DNA from 3 places in the Neptunomonas concharum genome. Region 2 is predicted to be linked to each of the others. Evidence: predicted binding sites of a transcription regulator. Region 2 holds the regulator's gene; each other region holds the start of a gene.

The links. The regulator FNR, encoded in region 2, switches genes on or off when oxygen is low (the NO sensors DNR and NnrR bind a similar motif). The targets are predictions, from matches to a motif close to TTGATNTANATCAA.
Region 1: the regulator FNR is predicted to act here: its motif matches at 2,582-2,595, upstream of paaF (2,3-dehydroadipyl-CoA hydratase PaaF).
Region 3: the regulator FNR is predicted to act here: its motif matches at 2,891-2,904, upstream of F0U83_RS00235 (cytochrome-c peroxidase).

Annotation. Positions count from the first base shown of each region.
Region 1 is NZ_CP043869.1:1,885,024-1,891,236, forward strand. It holds gene paaY (phenylacetic acid degradation protein PaaY) at 118-726, opposite strand; gene paaN (phenylacetic acid degradation protein PaaN) at 823-2,502, opposite strand; gene paaF (2,3-dehydroadipyl-CoA hydratase PaaF) at 2,675-3,454, shown strand; gene paaG (2-(1,2-epoxy-1,2-dihydrophenyl)acetyl-CoA isomerase PaaG) at 3,459-4,250, shown strand; gene paaH (3-hydroxyacyl-CoA dehydrogenase PaaH) at 4,253-5,761, shown strand; gene paaI (hydroxyphenylacetyl-CoA thioesterase PaaI) at 5,761-6,213, shown strand, end outside.
Region 2 is NZ_CP043869.1:2,295,285-2,301,497, forward strand. It holds gene F0U83_RS10785 (heavy metal translocating P-type ATPase) at 1-68, shown strand, start outside; gene ccoS (cbb3-type cytochrome oxidase assembly protein CcoS) at 95-283, shown strand; gene F0U83_RS10795 (sulfite exporter TauE/SafE family protein) at 276-935, shown strand; gene hemN (oxygen-independent coproporphyrinogen III oxidase) at 1,003-2,394, shown strand; gene fnr (fumarate/nitrate reduction transcriptional regulator Fnr) at 2,480-3,259, shown strand; gene F0U83_RS10810 (adenine phosphoribosyltransferase) at 3,425-3,967, shown strand; gene F0U83_RS10815 (alpha/beta hydrolase) at 4,036-4,914, shown strand; gene F0U83_RS10820 (thioredoxin family protein) at 4,914-5,372, shown strand; gene hrpB (ATP-dependent helicase HrpB) at 5,388-6,213, shown strand, end outside.
Region 3 is NZ_CP043869.1:57,010-63,222, forward strand. It holds gene F0U83_RS00220 (imelysin family protein) at 1-167, opposite strand, end outside; gene F0U83_RS00225 (di-heme oxidoreductase family protein) at 167-1,525, opposite strand; gene F0U83_RS00230 (imelysin family protein) at 1,532-2,803, opposite strand; gene F0U83_RS00235 (cytochrome-c peroxidase) at 2,968-4,155, shown strand; gene F0U83_RS00240 (RNA recognition motif domain-containing protein) at 4,409-4,657, shown strand; gene F0U83_RS00245 (DUF1499 domain-containing protein) at 4,674-5,144, shown strand; gene F0U83_RS00250 (LysE family translocator) at 5,236-5,853, shown strand.

The sequences.
Region 1 (6,213 bases), 410 kb from region 2:
AATGGAGTATGTTAGGTTAAGAGTTAAAGATTTGGATTTTAATTACCGCGCGATTACTGTTCGCTCAGTAGAGCGCGGGGCTGGCGGTGTGCGCAGCCCGCTCTCTGCTATTCTCGATTAGTTTTCTTCTTTCATTTGGTAAAGCGGCTTAACGTTTTCGTCAATCACGAGGCGCTTACGGTCGGGTTCAACGGATGTCAGCGCATCCACTTCTTTCATGGTGCTGAGGCTACGTACGGCAAGGTCTTGGTATTGCGCTGTACCTTGGGATTTCCATTCGATCTCTTTGTCGCTTAGCTCGCGGATAATACGCGCTGGCGAGCCTGCAACTAATGTACGATCAGGTACTTCAAACTTTGCTTTGACGAATGCCATGGCCGCTACGATGGCTGATTCGCCGACTACAGCGCCATCCATGACCACTGCATTCATACCTACCAGTGCGTTTTTCTTGACTGTGCAGCCGTGCAGTACAGCACCATGGCCGATATGACCATCCTCTTCGACAACGGTGTCACTGTTGGGGAAGCCGTGCATCACGCAGGTGTCTTGGATGTTTGCACCCTCTTTTAGAATCAGGCGGCCAAAATCCCCTCGTAAACAGGCAGCAGGCCCAACATAGCAACGAGGGCCGATGATGACATCACCAATCAGCACCGCTGTTGGATGCACATAAGCCGTTGGATCAATGACCGGGGTGACACCATCAATTTGATACACTTTCATTATTATTCTCCTGGTTCTTAAGCAAAAGGGAGGCTTCCGCCTCCCTTTTATAACGGAACTCGATACAGGAATTCCAGTATTTATATTAACTTTTGCTTATTTTGGATGACGACGGCTCTGCACCACTCGGAAGCGGTTCGCTACGTACGCCAAGTCGGATAAACACGCATTCGCCGCTGGGTTGCTGCCCGTGGCATGGAAGTCACTGTAAGCCGCGCTTTGGTTGACGAACACGCCACCGGTCAGGTTGCAGCTTAGGGCAACGCCGGCATCCAAGGCGGTTTCTTCAATGCTGTCCAGTACGCTGTCGTTGTTGCTGTAGCATCCTAGAGTGATAGCGCCGTGGGTTTTGATCGCTTCACTGGCCAATTGGATGGAGTGTGCGGTGCTGTCGGTTTTTACCACAAAACTGATGGGGCCAAACAGTTCTTGCATGTAGGTGTCTGCTTGGTCAGCATCGATGCTCATCAACAGCGGTGAACGTACGCGTGCGTTCGGGAAGTGCGGGTGTGTAAGTGCTTCGGATTCCCGCAGAACGTTACCCAGTGTTTTGCTGTTTTCGATACGGTCAGCGGTGACCGGGGCTTGGATAGCACCCAAGACCATAGCAGCACGTTCTGGATCAGATAAGAATTTGCTGACGGCGGTGGCGATGTCGTTGGCAACGTCATCAAAGGTTTTGTGGCCTTGGTCTGTATCGATACCGCCTTTAGGTACGAAGATATCCTGAGGGGTGGTACACATCTGCCCAGAGTAGAGGCTGAGGGTGAACGATAGGTTGCGGAGCATCCCTTTGTAGTCATCACTGGAGTCGATGATGATGGTGTTTACTCCGGCTTTTTCGGTGTAGACCTGTGCTTGGGTGCAGTTCGCTTCTAGCCAGTTACCAAACGGTGTGTTGCCGGTGAAGTCGATCAGTTTGATCTCGTCACGTTTTGCAAGGTCGGCGGTGCAAGGCTTGGCGGGGTCTGCATCAATCACCATGGAGACGATGTGCGCTGGTAAGCCGTTTTCGGTGAGTACGTCCTGTGCGATTTTGACGCTGATCGCGGCAGGAAGTATGGCGGCCGGATGGGGTTTGACAATCACCGGGTTGCCCGTAATCAGGTCAGCGAACAGTCCTGGGTAGGTGTTCCATGTTGGGAAGGTGGAACAACCAATCACTAAGCCGATACCGCGGCCGACAGCGGTGTAGGTTTTGTTGAGTACCAGTGGGTCATGTTTACCCTGCGGCTTGGTCCAGACGGTATTCGCGGGGGTGTGCATCATCGCTTCGTAGCCGTAGGCAACGGCTTCTAGGCCACGGTCTTGTGCATGGGGGCCACCCGCTTGGAAAGCCATCATGAAGCCTTGGCCGGAGGTGTGCATCACCGCATAGCCAATTTCAAAGCTACGTTGGTTGATGCGTTCTAGTATCTCTAAGCAGATCGCGGCACGTCCTTGCGGGCCCACGTCACGCCAAGCTTTGCGAGCATCGTTCATGGCCGGTAATAGTACATCCAAGTCTACCAGCGGGTATTTGATATTCAGGTCAATACCGTAAGGAGAGACTTCACTGCCCGCTTCGCCGATGATTCCGGGCATCTCCAGTGCGAAGGATTGGTTCAGGTAGCCTTTAAACGCGGCTTCGCCATCGGCATTGGCGGTTTCACCATAGGCTCGTGGGCTGGGGTTTTCTGGGTATGGGCTCCAGTAGTCACGAGTTTTGATAGCGTGGGTAGCGGCGTTCAGGGTGTCCTGATGTTTGGCAAACAGGGTATTCAATGCTTCGCTCATGATGATTCTCTGTCGTTAATCTGTAGGAGTGGCATGCTATATGTAACAACCATACACCAAAGTTTATGATACATAAAGATTGATTTGAATCATTAATATTGTATCCCTTTTGTGTTTTGGGGTAACCTAGTCATTAGTAGCTTGACTGATAACCTGATAAAGGCAGGGTTTAATGCAAAATTATGAAGATATTCTTGTCAGTGGCGTTGAATCTGGCGTTCTGACTATTCGTCTTAATCGCCCCGATGCTTACAACGCGCTGCGTACACAACTGCTTCGCGAGTTAGCCGATGCGTTGGATACAGCTGCAGCGGATGATCAGGTAAAAGCCGTGGTGCTTACTGGCAGTGATACCGTGTTCGCAGCGGGTGCTGATATTAAAGAGATGGCATCACTGGATGTCGTTGGCGTGATGAATGACCCTCGCCCTACTTTCTGGCGTCGCATCGCTCTCTTCCCTAAACCGATTGTTGCTGCCGTCAATGGCTTTGCGTTGGGGGGAGGATGTGAGTTGATGATGCATTGTGACATCGTTATTGCCGGTGATAATGCACAGTTCGGTCAGCCTGAAATCAATCTTGGGATTATCCCGGGCGCAGGCGGCACCCAACGACTGATCCGTACCATTGGTAAATCCATGGCGATGCAGCTAGTGCTGTCGGGTGAGTTCATCAGCGCTCAGCAAGCACGCTCGTTTGGGTTGGTAAGCGAAGTGACTATCCCTGAACGCTCGCTAGAGCGCGCCACTCAGCTCGCTAAAAAGATTGCAACCAAGCCCCCTATTGCGGTACGTCTAGCAAAAGAGGCGTTATTAAAAGCCTACGAAACAACACTGGATAGCGGCCTGAATCTCGAACGTAAAGCCTTTACCCTACTGGCGGCTACGGAAGACCGTAACGAAGGGATTGCTGCTTTTATGGAAAAACGTAAACCGAACTTCACAGGAAAATAATAAAATGTCTTACGAAACAATCGAGTTTTCTATTACTGAAGGCGTTGCCGTACTGACGCTTAATCGTCCTGATAGCCTGAACAGTTTCAATACCCAGATGCACGCTGAAGTTCGCAGTGCGTTAAAAGAGGTTAAAAAGGACAGCAGCGTTCGTTGTCTATTACTAACGGGTAATGGCCGTGGTTTTTGTGCAGGTCAGGATTTGAGCGATCGTAATGTCGCACCCGGTGCAGAGGCTCCTAACTTAGGTGAGTCGATCGAGAAGAATTACAGTCCGTTGCTACGTACTATCCGTTCGTTAGAGATGCCGGTTATCTGCGCGGTTAACGGTGTAGCAGCCGGTGCTGGCGCAAACATCGCCTTTGCTTGTGACATTGTTTTAGCAGCGAAATCAGCTTCTTTTATTCAGGCATTCTGCAAAATCGGGCTTGTGCCTGACTGTGGCGGAACCTGGTCTTTACCACGCTTAGTTGGCCCGGCACGCGCGATGGCGCTGTCTATGCTTGGCGACAAGGTATCTGCTGAGCAGGCTGAACAATGGGGCATGATCTGGAAAAGCGTTGAAAACGAGTCCCTCATGGATGAAGCGCTGTCCATGGCTAAACATTTTGCAACCCAACCCACTAAGGGCTTGGCATTGATTAAACGTGCGATTCAGGCATCGGCAACCAACACATTTGATGAGCAACTTGATCTGGAGCGTGACCTGCAAACACTCGCAGGCCGCACCGAAGACTACCGTGAAGGTGTCGCTGCCTTTATGGAAAAACGTCAACCAGCATTCAAAGGACAATAAACATGACCCCTATTTCACCTGATGCGGTCATTGGTGTTATTGGTGCCGGCACGATGGGTGCAGGCATTGCACAAGTTGCAGCCAAAGCAGGCCATCCGGTTTTACTTTACGATGCCTTTGAAGGTGCCGCTCAAAAAGGCTTTGACGGTATCAAAAAAGGTCTGAACAAGCTCGTTGAACGCGGCAAAATGGCACAGGCCGATGTCGATGCTCTGCTTAGCCGTATTACACTGGTTAATGGGTTAGAAGCGTTCGCCCCTGCTCGTGTGGTGATTGAGGTCATCGTCGAACGGCTTGATGTCAAACAGTCTGTTTTTAGCCAGCTTGAAGAGATTTGTGCAGACGATACCATTCTTGCAACGAACACCTCTTCCATCTCTGTAACAGCCATTGGTAGTCAGCTAAAACGTGCTAACAATCTAGTGGGTATGCACTTCTTTAATCCAGCACCGATCATGAAGCTGGTTGAAGTGATTAGTGGTTTGGATACCGATCCCAACGTTGCCGATGCCATTTATGAGCTATCTGCCCGTTGGGGTAAAAAACCGGTACGCGCTAAATCCACACCGGGCTTTATCGTTAATCGTGTTGCGCGGCCTTTCTATGCTGAAGGCTTACGTGTTTTGCAAGAAGGCGGCGCGGATGAAGCGACAATTGATGCCGTTATCCGTGAAGCCGGTAACTTCCGTATGGGGCCGTTTGAGTTAATGGACCTGATCGGCCATGACGTTAACTTCGCGGTTACCTCTTCAGTGTTTGCTGCTTACTTTAACGACCAGCGTTTCTTGCCATCCTTAATCCAGCAGGATCTTGTGAATGCTGGCCATTTGGGACGTAAGTCTGGCCGCGGATTTTACAACTACAGCGCTGATGCTGAAAAACCAACCCCAGCAACGGCTGACACGGCACCTGCGCCTCATCATGTCACCATTGAGGGTGATTTAGGTGTTGCCGAGCCTCTGGTCGCTCTGATTGAACAAGCAGGGATTTCGGTTAGCCGTGCGAAAGAGGGACACGGTGCCATCTTGATTGGCGATACCACCCTCAAATTAACGAATGGTCAGATGACAACGGTGCGCTCTGCTGAGGCTCGTAACAGCAATTTGATCCATTTTGATCTGGCATTGGATTATACAACGTCAACACGCATTGCTATCTCTGCGGCAGATCAGGCCGACAACGAGTCATTACTTAAAGCCATCGGTTTGTTCCAAGCTATTGGTAAAGCCGTCACGGTAATTGATGACGTACCGGGCATGATTGTAATGCGAACCGTCGCTATGCTCGCTAACGAAGGCTTCGATGCGGTCAATCAGCAAGTCTGTTCTGAAGCCGATGTTGATATCGCAATGAAAGGCGGTGTGAACTATCCGTTTGGCCCTATCGAATGGGCAAACAAAGTCAGTTTAACGGTGATTCAAAACGTCTTAGACAACTTAGCGGCTATGTATGGCGAAGATCGTTACCGCACCTCGCCTCTGATACGCCGAAAAGTCGCTGGAGGTATGTAATGAGTCTATCTTCAGAGCAGATGGCCAATGCTTGTAGCCAAGCAATGCACGCCAATGACAAAGCCGCGCAAATGCTGGATATGTCGATTGTCGAAGTTCGTCCAGGTTATGCTCACTTAGAAATGACCGTACGCAAAGATATGCTTAACGGTCATGATATCTGTCATGGTGGCATGATCTTTACGTTAGCCGATACAGCCTTTGCTCACTCGTGTAACACGTATAACAAAGTTACCGTGGCTAGCGGCTGTACGATTGACTTTGCAGCACCCGCTTTCGAGGGTGATCGCTTACGCGCTATCGCCGAGGAGCGTCACCGTAAAGGCCGTACTGGTGTCTACGACATCACGGTTTATAACCAGAATAATGAAGCTCTCGCTTTCTTCCGCGGCAAGTCACACCAAATCAATGGTGTTCTAGTCGATGAGAACGGCGAATCTGCAAAATCAGGA
Region 2 (6,213 bases):
GCTCACTTGTGGTTGTCGGTAATGCATTACGTCTGACTAAACTTGTGCGACGAAATCGCGTAAAATAACCCCAATATCTTTGGACAGAACGCTAATGGAAATCATATTCCTATTAATACCCATCGCGATCATATTAACAGCCTTTGCTGCTTGGGCTTTTTTCTGGAACGTCAATAACGGCCAATACGATGACTTAGAATCGCCTGCTCATAGCATTTTATATGACGATGATGATGAGTTAATTCCTGACGACGCGAAGCAGAAACAACCAACACGTGACTGATTCTGTCTCCCTCACCACAGCGCTCTTTTTAGGGCTTCTAGGCAGTGCCCATTGTATCGGTATGTGTGGTGGCATTGCTGCTACCATGGCGATGAGTGATCACCCTAACCGCTGGTTACATCTTCTCAGTTATAACAGCGGTCGCCTGATCAGTTATGCTATCGCAGGTACATTACTCGGCAGTGCTGGTGTGTTAATTAAAGATGGAACTTTTGCACTTATCTTACGTTCCATCGCAGGGCTTTTGCTTATCTCAATGGGGCTTTATGTAGCTCAGTGGTGGAAAGGCTTAACCTATATCGAGCGCGCGGGTAGTCGTATCTGGGCGTTGATACGTCCAGCAGCCAGCCGGTTACTACCGGTAAGGCATAATGGACAAGCCCTGCTATTAGGCTTTTTCTGGGGCTGGCTGCCCTGTGGCCTCGTATATAGCACACTCATTTGGTCAGCCACCAGCCAAGACCCTATACAAAGTGGCCTTCTGATGCTGGCCTTTGGTGTGGGCACCCTACCCGCGATGCTCACGACCGGCCTACTTGCCCGTCAGGTACAAAGCCTTCTGAGTAATCGTAATGTTCAGCACATCTCTGGGTTACTTATCATTCTGTTTGGTTTATATACGCTACCGTTAACAGCGCTTGTTAAGTTTTGACCCGCATCAAACCAATTAATATGCTGAGTGTTATACTGCTCCGCTTTAAAATTGTGAGGAAATTATCGTGAGCTTAGACACCAGTATTTCTTGGGATCTAGATCTAATTAATCGCTATGACCTGTCCGGCCCACGATATACCTCCTATCCGACAGCCATTCAATTTGATACATCGCTATCGGAGCAAGACCTTGTTCAGACGGGGCAATTAACCTCAGATAAAACCGCCCCCCTCTCTTTGTATGTGCATATCCCTTTCTGTGCCCACGTTTGTTACTACTGTGCCTGCAATAAGGTCATCACACGCAATCGTAAAAAGGCACAACCGTATTTAGATACACTGTATAAAGAGATTGAAGAAGTAGCTCGCTGGTACAGTGATGACAGAGTTGTCAATCAACTTCATTGGGGCGGCGGCACCCCGACCTTCATCAGCGATGAGCAGATGGTCGAGTTAATGGATAAACTAAAAGCGTCATTTAACTTACTAAATGATGATAGCGGCGATTACTCTATTGAGATTGACCCACGCGAAGCCTCTATTAAAACCTTAGAAACGTTGCGCAGCATCGGCTTCAACCGGATCAGCTTAGGCGTACAAGATGTGAACCCCGTTGTTCAAGAAGCCGTTAACCGAGTCCAGTCAACGGAGCAAACCGCTGAGATTCTAAGCACAGCCCGGCAATTAGGCTTTAAATCGATCAATATGGATTTGATCTATGGCCTACCCCACCAAACCTTAGAAAGCTTTAATGAGACGTTGAATACCGTCATTGAACTCAGCCCAGACCGGCTTTCAGTCTTTAATTATGCGCATATGCCGGATCGCTTCCGCTCACAAAAACACATTAATGCAGACGATCTACCTAGCCCAGAAACCAAGTTAGCGATATTAGAATCCACGATTAATACATTGCTATCCGCAGGCTACGTCTACATAGGCATGGATCACTTTGCAAAGCCCGATGATGAACTCGCCTTGGCGCAACAAAACGGCCAACTGCATCGTAACTTTCAGGGATATACAACCCACTCTGATTGCGATCTGGTTGCTATGGGTGTCTCTGCAATCAGTCAAATCGGCGATGTCTATTATCAAAACGAGCACGACATTAGTGCTTATACGGAGTCCGTTGAATCTCGCTCCAGTGCTATTCGTCGAGGCGTCAAACTCAATCTAGATGATCGCATCCGCCGTGCAGTTATCACACAACTCATTTGCCATTTTGAACTTGACCCTCAAACCATCAGCCAACAATTCAATATCAATTTCAATGACTATTTTGCTGAAGAATTAACCGAATTAAACAACTTTTCTACAGATGGTTTGATTACTCTGGAGCAAGGTAAAATTTTTGTGACCCCAGCTGGTCGACTTTTGATTCGTCGCATCTGTATGACCTTCGATAAATACATACCTAAACAGCAAGAAACACAGGCTTTTTCACGTATCATCTAATCGGTGCTTCACGGTTCCCGTGAAATGTTACATAATTTGGGGCTGAGTAGCCGCTCGTTATGTAAAACAACCACAGGAAACGGCCATGAGTGATGTAAAGAAGGAAGGGAAACTACATAGCCTTCAACAAGCCCACTGTAACACGTGCAGTTTAAGTTCACTCTGTCTGCCCGTATCGCTAAATCTAACCGAGATGGAAAGGCTGGACGATATCATTGACAAAAGTCGTCCTTTAAAAAAAGGCGAACACCTTTTCCATCAAGGGGATGAATTTGAGTCTGTATACGCGATTCGCGCGGGCAGTGTTAAAAGCTACACCATAACTAATGAAGGTGAAGAGCAGATCACGGGGTTCTATTTCCCGGGGGAATTAGTAGGTTTGAGCGGTTTTGATAGCAACAACTACCCCGTCTCAACCAAAATTTTAGAAACGACAACTGTATGTGAAATTCCATTTGAGCACCTCGACAGTTTGTGTGGACAGTTACCAGAGCTACGCAGACAAGTGATGCGCACGATGAGTAAAGAGATTCGTGACGATCAGCAAATGATGATGTTGCTATCAAAGAAAAATGCCGAAGAGCGCGTTGCGACCTTTTTGGTCAAGTTATCCCAACGTTTTCAGGCTCGTGGCTATTCTGCCCATAAGTTTCGCTTATCCATGTCACGCAATGAAATAGGTAACTATTTGGGATTAGCGGTTGAAACCGTTAGCCGTATTTTCACTCGATTCCAGAAGAATGAGCTGATTCAAGTAGATGGAAAAGAGGTAGATCTAATTAATCTGGAGCATCTATACACCCTAGCGGGTGAATGCATGGGTAAAGAAGATACCGAAGATGATGTCCAACAGTTAACGCTATAATAAAAAAACGCCGTTCAAGATTGAACGGCGTCACAAATAGTTGCACAAAGAAGTAGCCATCTCTATGTGTAACCCAACGAAGTCATTAGAAGGCAAAACGCCTTAGATAACATTGAGCCATATCAAACGTTTACGTTCCGGCCTGATTGAGGAGCTATTGAGCACATGTCTTACGACGAATACTACGTCAAATCTGTCATCCGTACCCTACCTGACTGGCCTGAACCTGGTGTTATGTTTCGTGATATCACACCTCTATTTAAAGATCCCAAAGCATTGCGGATGATTTCAGATGCCTTCATTCAACGCTATATGGATTCTGAAATGACTCATATTGCTTGTATTGACGCGCGTGGATTCTTAATTGCATCCATCATGGCCTATCAACTACAAAAGCCACTCGTGCTTGTTCGTAAAAAAGGCAAGCTGCCAGGAAAAACTGTGCACCAAGAATATCAATTAGAATACGGAACATCTGCTGTGGAAATGCAAGTGGACTCCGTCTCTGCTGGCGACAAAGTCCTAGTATTTGATGACTTGATTGCTACCGGCGGCACCATTCTAGCTGCTTGCACACTCATCAAAACCTTGGGCGCTAACGTCATCGAGTGTGCCGCGCTTATCGACCTTCCTGATCTTCAAGGGTCAACACGTATACAGGATACTGGCATACCCGTGTATACCTTACTTGCTTACGAAGGCCTGTAGCCAAACCAGATAGCCTCTGCTATTGTGAGTGTATTAGAATAAGCTTATAACAATAACAGAGGTTTTCCATGTCTCGATTGCAACAGCTCGTATCATTGTTTCTGCTGACCTTTAGCTTTTTAGCGTATGCAGAGGAAGTCACTCTTCCCTTCAAGGGCATCACGCTCAATGCGGACTTTCAAACGAGTGATGCACAGCCATTGAGTGATGGAGTGATTGTGCTGGTACATGGCACCCTCGCCCATAACCACATGGAAATCATTAGAGCTTTCCAAGAGCAGCTCACAGAAAACGGCTATCATACCCTCGCCATTAACCTTAGCTTGGGCGTTGATAACCGTCACGGCATGTACGACTGCAACACACCCCATCAACATAAACATACCGACGCACTCACAGAAGTTGATCAGTGGATTCAGTGGCTCAAAAACCAAGGGGCTGACAAGATCACATTACTCGGCCATTCACGCGGTGGTAATCAAGTTGCGTGGTATACTTCAGAACATCCAGAGCAGGTACAGCGACAGGTTCTGATAGCCCCTGCTACATGGAGCGCAGAACAGGAGCGTGTCGATTACCAAACTCGATACAAGAAAAACCTTGAGCAGGTGATAAAGGAGGCCGAGCAAACACCAGAAAATGCGTGGCTAAAAAATACCGATTTCATCTATTGCGCTAATAGTGAAGTCACAGCAGGCTCTTTCCTTAACTATTACAAGCCGGACACCCGTTTCAACACGCCTGATATTATTAAGAACACCACTACGCCTACATTGGTTTTTAGTGGGTCTGAAGATACAACCGTCAAAGATCTGCCTGTGCAAATGAAAAGAATCGATAATCCGCATATACGCTATTTCGACATTGAAGGGGCAGACCATTTCTTTATGGACCTTTATACTGACGAAGTTGTCGAATTGATCGTTGAATTTTTGGAATCTAACTAATGGCCCGATTACTCGCCTTATTGCTCTTTTTACCTTGGCTGATAGCGCAAGCAGGTGAACTTCCCAAAGCACAAAACTTCCAGCTGGATGCAAAACAACTGCAACCTCAGCAGCTTTTACTGGTGCTAGCTAGCCGACATGATTGTAGCTATTGTTCTTTAATCAGGAATGATTTTTTGTACCCTATGTCTCAGAATCCAGGGTATCAAAAAAAGCTGATCATTAGGGAATTGAAGATAGACGAGAATAAAAAGATCATTGATTTTGATGGAAGGCCTATTGCAGTAAAAGAACTTGCGCGACGCTACAATGCCAGCTTAACGCCAACACTCATGTTTCTCGATAAAACTGGGAAGCAGCTCACCAAGAACCATGTTGGAATCACAACGCCTGAGTTCTTTGGTTTTTATTTAGACCAGTCAATAGAGGCAGCTCTTGAGCACCTTGCTATACAGTGACACGCTTTAACGGCTATGCCCACATTACCCATACATCAATGCCTTTCTCAGCTTTTTGAAGCATTAAACTATCGAGATGAAGCGGTACTACAAGCCCCACCAGGCGCAGGTAAAACCACCGTTGTCCCACTAGCTCTACTAGAGCAGTCGTGGCTTCAAAAGCAAAAGATCATTATTTTAGAGCCGCGGCGCATAGCCGCGAAAGCGGCGGCTGAACGTATGGCAACGTCCTTAGGAGAAAGTGTCGGAGAAACCGTTGGCTACCGTATCAGGATGGATACCTGTGTAAGTCAATACACCCGCATCGAAGTCATTACAGAAGGCATACTAACCCGTATGCTCCAAGAAGACCCTAGCCTTGAAGGTGTCGGCTTGGTGATATTTGATGAGTTTCATGAACGCAGCCTTGATGCCGATTTAGGCTTGGCGTTATGCTTGCAAAGCCGGACATTATTTAGAGATGATATTGCCCTAAAGCTCTTGGTGATGTCAGCCACATTAGACACACCAGCAATCTCAACACTGCTCAATCATGCTCCGATTATCCACAGTGAAGGCCGCACTTATCCCGTCGACATTTTTTACACCGCCCCTTGGCAAGCTAGCCAGCCCATTGAGCCTCGCGTAGTTAAAACCATTCTACAGGCACTTGATGAGCAACAGGGAAGCTTACTGGTTTTTTTACCGGGCCTCGCTGAGATTCAGCGGGTAGAGGAACAGCTCCAAGCACATTTAACAACTCGCTACGAGCACCAAACCATTGAAATCACACCACTCTATGGCGATCTTAGCTTACAACAGCAAAAAAAGGCGATATCTCCCCCTAATCAAGGCCATCGAA
Region 3 (6,213 bases), 1.3 Mb from region 2:
CTGGATTTGGCAAGTGCTTCATAGCGGGGCAGGATATGCTGTTCGACGACGGCGTTGTTCAGTTTGTGCCAATCTTGCTCGGATGGTGCAGCATGCAGCGTACCTATTGAGAGGGTGATCAGAATAAATACCAGCAATACCGGGATAAGAGAGCCTTGACGGATCATTAAAGTGACTCCAAAAATTGGATCAGTTGTTGTCGTTGTGCTTTTGAAAGCTGCCTATACGCACGAGTGCTCTGTTCAGCTTCACCACCATGCCAGAGAATCGCTTCCTGAAGGGTGCGAGCGCGGCCATCATGTAAAAAAAACCGATGATCATTGATCATACCGGCCAGCCCGATTCCCCACAAAGGGGCTGTGCGCCATTCACGACCGTTGGCCCCTTGCTCTGGGCGATGATCTGCCAGGCCTTCCCCCAAATCATGTAGCAGTAGATCGGTATATGGTTGAATGCTAATGGCTTTGCGCTGTGCTTTGTCTGTCGTAAACGAAAAATTTGGTGTGTGACAATTTTGGCATCCTAGCTGGCTAAATAGTGCTTCACCTTGATCGATATTTGCTTTTTGTACATCAGGAATACGCCGCTTAGGCACAGCCAAATGCTGTGTATAGGTGGTAATTAAAGCCACCATCTGGCCCGATGCCTCGGCGTTGTCCATATGGGCACTATTACCGTTGGGCAGCTGACGGCAGCGTGCTTGTAAAGGGGTACAATCGCCATACCCAGAAGTAAACATGGGCGAAGAGATGCCGATATCGGTGAATAGTGCGATGCTGTTTTGTTGTAACAGAGTGGGCTGTCCGGCTTTCCAGCCAAATCGTCCTAAACGTTTCTCGCCCGTTTTAAAATCTACAACCTCGTTAATGCGTCCTGATATGCCATCGTTATTTGTATCCTCAGGGTCAGCGCGAGCAATGATCTGCTCCTCAGGGATCTTCTCCAGTAACCCCAAACCTATCACGGCAGGTGCGATACGTGCTGATAGCTGAGTATCGGGATGCAGAGGGCCATAATTAAGTTGCGTGAGCGTGATGTTAGGCTTTCTTAATGTCACTACTTCGCCATCATCAAGTGTCACTGTGACTGGCGTATAGGCAAGCTGGATCACACCTTCTGCAAGAACCCCTTGTACTGCGCGAGTTTGAAATTGGCTGCCGTAGTTAGGTTCGGGCGCTTGTGAGGGTAGGCCTAGGCGAACCAGCATAGATGCAGCAACATCGGCAGGATTATTCGCTTCGGTTGGTCTCCCCCGGCCATTTTTGGGATGGCACTGCAGACAGGAGCGGGCATTATAAAGGGGGCCCAAGCCGTCGCTGGCGGTGGTAGATGAGGGTGATGATACCCATAGTTTTTCAAACAGACTTTTACCCAGCACAAAGTCCATTTTCTGCTCGGTTGTTAAAAAACTATCGGGTTGTGAAAAAGTACTGCCTATTACCGTTAACGGCAAAGCTGCCACCAGTAAAGCGATAAGCATAGGTAAACCGTGCCGCTTGGCAGCACGGTTTTTGAAGCAAACCATCAAATATTAACCCTGTGTGACGGCCGCTGGGTTGTCTAAGCTATCCGAGCCTTCTAGCTCGATAGCGTCTAACTCAAGCACATCGATTGCTTTTTCAATTGAACGGGTCTGCGTAGTTAGGGCGTCAACTACGTTTTGTACCAGTGCGTTCCCTGTTTTGTTCCCACTACCAATCAGTACATCGAAGGTATTACCCTGCTCTGCTTGATCCATTAAGGCTTGCATTGCAGTTTCTGTGTTGTTGAGCTCAGCACGGAACTGCTTGTCCAACGCGGGATCTTTTTTGCGCACTAGCTCTGATAAAGAGGCTCCTTTCAATTGGCTGCCATCAATGCGGCTGTACTCACCTAAATAGACATTTTTGATCCCTTTAGCATCATAAAAGTGTGATGCATGGGTATTATCTGAGAAGCAATCATGTTCCTCTTCTGGGTCATGCAGCATTAAGCCTAATTTGATGCGTTCACCGGCAAGTTCGCCATAAGACAGGCTTCCCATACCCGTCAATATCGTAGCCAGTGCGCCTTTTTCGCCTTTGTCAGCGAGGGCTTGACGTGCAGCGCCATCTGCTTTCCAGTTGTTTACCATCTCCTCCAAGTCCTGAATAAGTAGATCCGCAGCCGCACTTAGGTAGGCTCGGCGACGGTCACAGTTACCACCGGTACACTGCGTCAGGCTAAAATCGGTGTAAGGGCGGTTACCTGCTCCGGGCTTGGTTCCATTAAGGTCTTGACCCCATAGGAGAAACTCAATTGCGTGATAACCTGTGGCAACATTGGTTTCTACTTCATCGGCTTCATGCAGCGCATCAGCAAGCAGTGCAGGAGTGATCTCCTTTAAATCGAGTTTTTTATTGCCTAATGTCAGCGAGGTAGATGCGATAACATTGGCTGTATATAGAGGGTTTTCTTCTGACTCAGCACCGTAGCTTTGGCCATCCACATAATCGATTAACCCTTCATCTAGCGGCCAAGCATTTACGCGCCCTTCCCAGTCATCAACAATCGCATTGCCAAAACGGAAAGCCTCGGATTGTTGGTAAGGTACACGAGCAGCGATCCATGCTTGGCGAGCGTTATTGAGCGTTGCCGTTGATGGGTTGTTAAGAAGGTCGGTGACTTTTTTTCTGAGTGTAATCGCGGTGGTTAATGAATCACCGTAGGTTGCCTCTGCAATATCCGCATAAGTATTAACAATAGCAGATGGCGTACCCGCCAATGTAGGTAGTGAGAGGCTACAAAGGGATGCAGCCAAGACAAAAGAGGAGATTTTTTTCATAGGATTTATCCCGTTTCCGTGAATTGATTTTATGTTAATATAAATAATAAGCGTTCTCATTTCAATTATTGGTTAGATTTGTTTTTATTGATCAGTGTCAAATAATCGAGAAATGAGTCGTTTTACTATGATGATCCTGTTGATTGCTCAGTGTTGGAGAAAAAATGTCACGCCAGAAACGAATCGGTAAGATGAATCTATATAAGGTTGTTGGTCTCATCTTAGTGGGGTCTGTGGCCTCAACAACGGCTGTTCTAGCAACAGAAATGGATGAAAAATCACGTGCGGCAACCAAAGTCTTGCTTGGGCAACAGCTGTTTTTTGATGTCAATCTATCAAAAAATCGCACACAGTCTTGCGCAACATGCCATGCGCCGGATAAAGGTTTTGTGGACCATCGTGGCACGGGTGTGAAGGCAGCCGTCTCTTTAGGGGACGATGGCCACTCCTTAGGTGATCGTAACGCTCCAACCGCAGGGTATGCGGCCTATTCACCGCCTTTTTACCAAGATCAGCAGGGGCGTTATATCGGAGGTCAGTTTTGGGATGGCCGTGCCAGTACCTTAGCCGAACAAGCGGCGGGCCCACCCTTGAATCCTGTAGAAATGGGGATGCCAAGCAAAGCGGCGGTGTTGGCGCGTTTGTTGGAAAACAGCTTATATCCCTCTCTGTTTGAAAAGATCTACGGTGAGCAAGTGCTTACTGATGCTGATCGTGCTTATGCCGCGATGAGTGATGCTATTGCTAGCTTTGAGTCCACAGGTTTTTTTGCCCCCTTCGACTCAAAGTACGATCGCTATCTTAAAGGGGAGTATGAGTTAACCCCACAAGAAGAGCTGGGGCGTACCCTTTTCTTCTCTCAGCAGTTCACCAATTGCAATCAATGCCATCAACTAAGGCCTTCGCCAGTCAGTAAGGATGAGACCTTTACGAACTACCAGTTCCATAATATAGGTGTGCCTGAGAATATCCAGCTAAGAGCCCTAAACGGTACGAAAACCCGCGATGAAGGATTGTTTGCACACCCTGATGTCTCAGACCCTGATCAAAAAGGAAAATTTAAAACCCCCTCGCTCAGAAATGTAGCCGTAACAGGCCCTTATATGCACAACGGCGTTTTTAGGGATCTGCGAACGGTGGTGCTCTTTTATAACAAGTACAATAGCCGCAGTGAAAAGCGTCAGATTAACCCAGAGACCCACATGCGCTGGGCTGAACCCGAAGTGCCTGAGAACCTATCTCTTAAAGAGCTAGAGTCAGGCCCTGCATTAACGGATAAGCGGGTTGATGCGCTGGTTGCTTTTATGAAGACCTTAACTGATAAAAAATATGAGCATTTGCTAAAAGAGTAAATCAGGAAGCTCTACGGTATTCGCGCTAGAACCCACTCACTCAAGAGAAGCGCTGCTATAACCACCTCTTAAGCCTTAAGACGGGAGGCGCAAGCCTCCTGTGATTTCTCAACAAACCCCAGTCCATGCCTTCACGTACTTTTTTGTGTATTGCCTCCCCTACTCATCTAGATTTTTGAGCACTATTTTGCAGTTATTTTCTGCTTGGCCGTGTATTGTATCTCTATACAAAAACACAACGGTTTGAATCAACATGAAACTACTCGTACGTAACCTTGATCGCTCGGTCAGCGAAGCCGAATTAAAATCCCTATTCCAAGAATTTGGTGCCGTTCAGTCCTGCAATCTGGTGATGGATAAAGTCACCGGTGAATCAAAAGGGTTTGGCTTTGTCGAGATGCCAAAAGTGGGCGAAGCCAAAGCGGCCATTAAAAATTTAAACTACAAAATGGTTGGTGAATCCAAAGTGCGGGTTAAAAAAGCCGCAGATAAAGACGCTTAAATACATAGGTCGCAACATGAAAGCCATATTGGTGGCGATAACCGCCTTGATTCTATTAAGCGTGGCAGCGTTAACTGTATTGGGCATAATGTCCCAGTCAGGTAACCCTGTGGGGATACTGGATGGCCGATTAGCCCCCTGCCCTGACAAACCCAACTGTGTCAGTAGCGAAGGCCCGACCGACACCAGTCACTTTACATCCCCCATCTTGCTTACTGAGCCCGCAGCCCCTAGCACGATGCAATTAATGAGATCGGTACTCATTGATCTAAAAGGTGAAGTCCAAATAGAAAGTGATACCTATATTGCTGCTTCTTTTACCTCCCCTCTCTTTGGCTTTGTGGATGATGTAGAGATACGGTTTGAACCGACCCACAATCGTATCCATATCCGTTCAGCCTCTCGCGTGGGGTATGGCGATTTAGGTGCAAACCAACAAAGGGTGGAGATGATCAAGAAAGGATTTAGCGAACATATTCAGCAGTAGCGTTTGCTGGTAGTGCGGCCTCTGTGTTCCGTATGTTAAGTTACTCCTTATTAAGGAGTACATCGGCCCTTCATGGAAAAGGAAATATTGAATGATATCTTTAGAGTTTTTGCTGACTTCTCTTGTTGTCGTGTTGATTCCGGGCACAGGAGTTTTATATACAGTAGCTACTGGGCTACTTGCAGGAAAGCGTGCTAGTTTTTTTGCAGCACTTGGCTGCACTTTAGGTATTATTCCGGCTTTAGCCGCCAGTGCTTTAGGTCTTGCTGCTATTTTTCACACCAGCGCAGTAGCATTTCAGCTTGTAAAATATATCGGTGCTGCCTATCTGCTTTACTTGGCTTGGCAAATGTGGCGTACCTCTTCCCCACTTTCTATAACCTCACAGCAACCGAATAGAAGCTATACAGGGTTTATTGCTAAGGGATTCCTGATTAATATCCTAAATCCTAAGTTGTCCGTTTTCTTTTTGGCTTTTCTCCCTCAGTTCATACCGCATACATCAGAAAATGTATTGGGTAGCATGCTAATGCATGGTTCTATATTTATGTTAATGACGTTTGCCGTTTTTATTGTATATGGCTTTTTATCCAGCACCTTTAGCGTATTCATTGTAAAGTCAGAAAGAGCCAGCATTTACATGCAAAAATTTTTCTCCGTAAGCTTTGCTTCGCTAGGGCTTAAGCTGGCTCTGAGTGAGCGGGTATAAAGATCAGTAAACTTACTCCGAGATCAAGTTTGATCTAAATTTAGGAGCAAGCCGCGAGAATAGAGCATCTTAAGAGAGCGAGTTCGCATATTTAGGCATTAGCTATCAAAAAATAATGCTTAACGAGTTGGTAAAAGCGTTCAATATACGCAGGTTTGCCACTTTGGTAGCGGTGTAAAAAGTAGAAATGCCGGGGGCGACCGTGATAATTAGGAAGCAGGTGCACTAAGTGACCGCGACTAATTTCTTGCTAGAGGTGCCGTACAGGTGCTACATGGAGAGCGACTTTTTGCTAATAAATCGGTAATCGAATTCCCTTCTGAAAAGCAGGCGTTGGATAGTCGGTATCAGTTGGTGGCT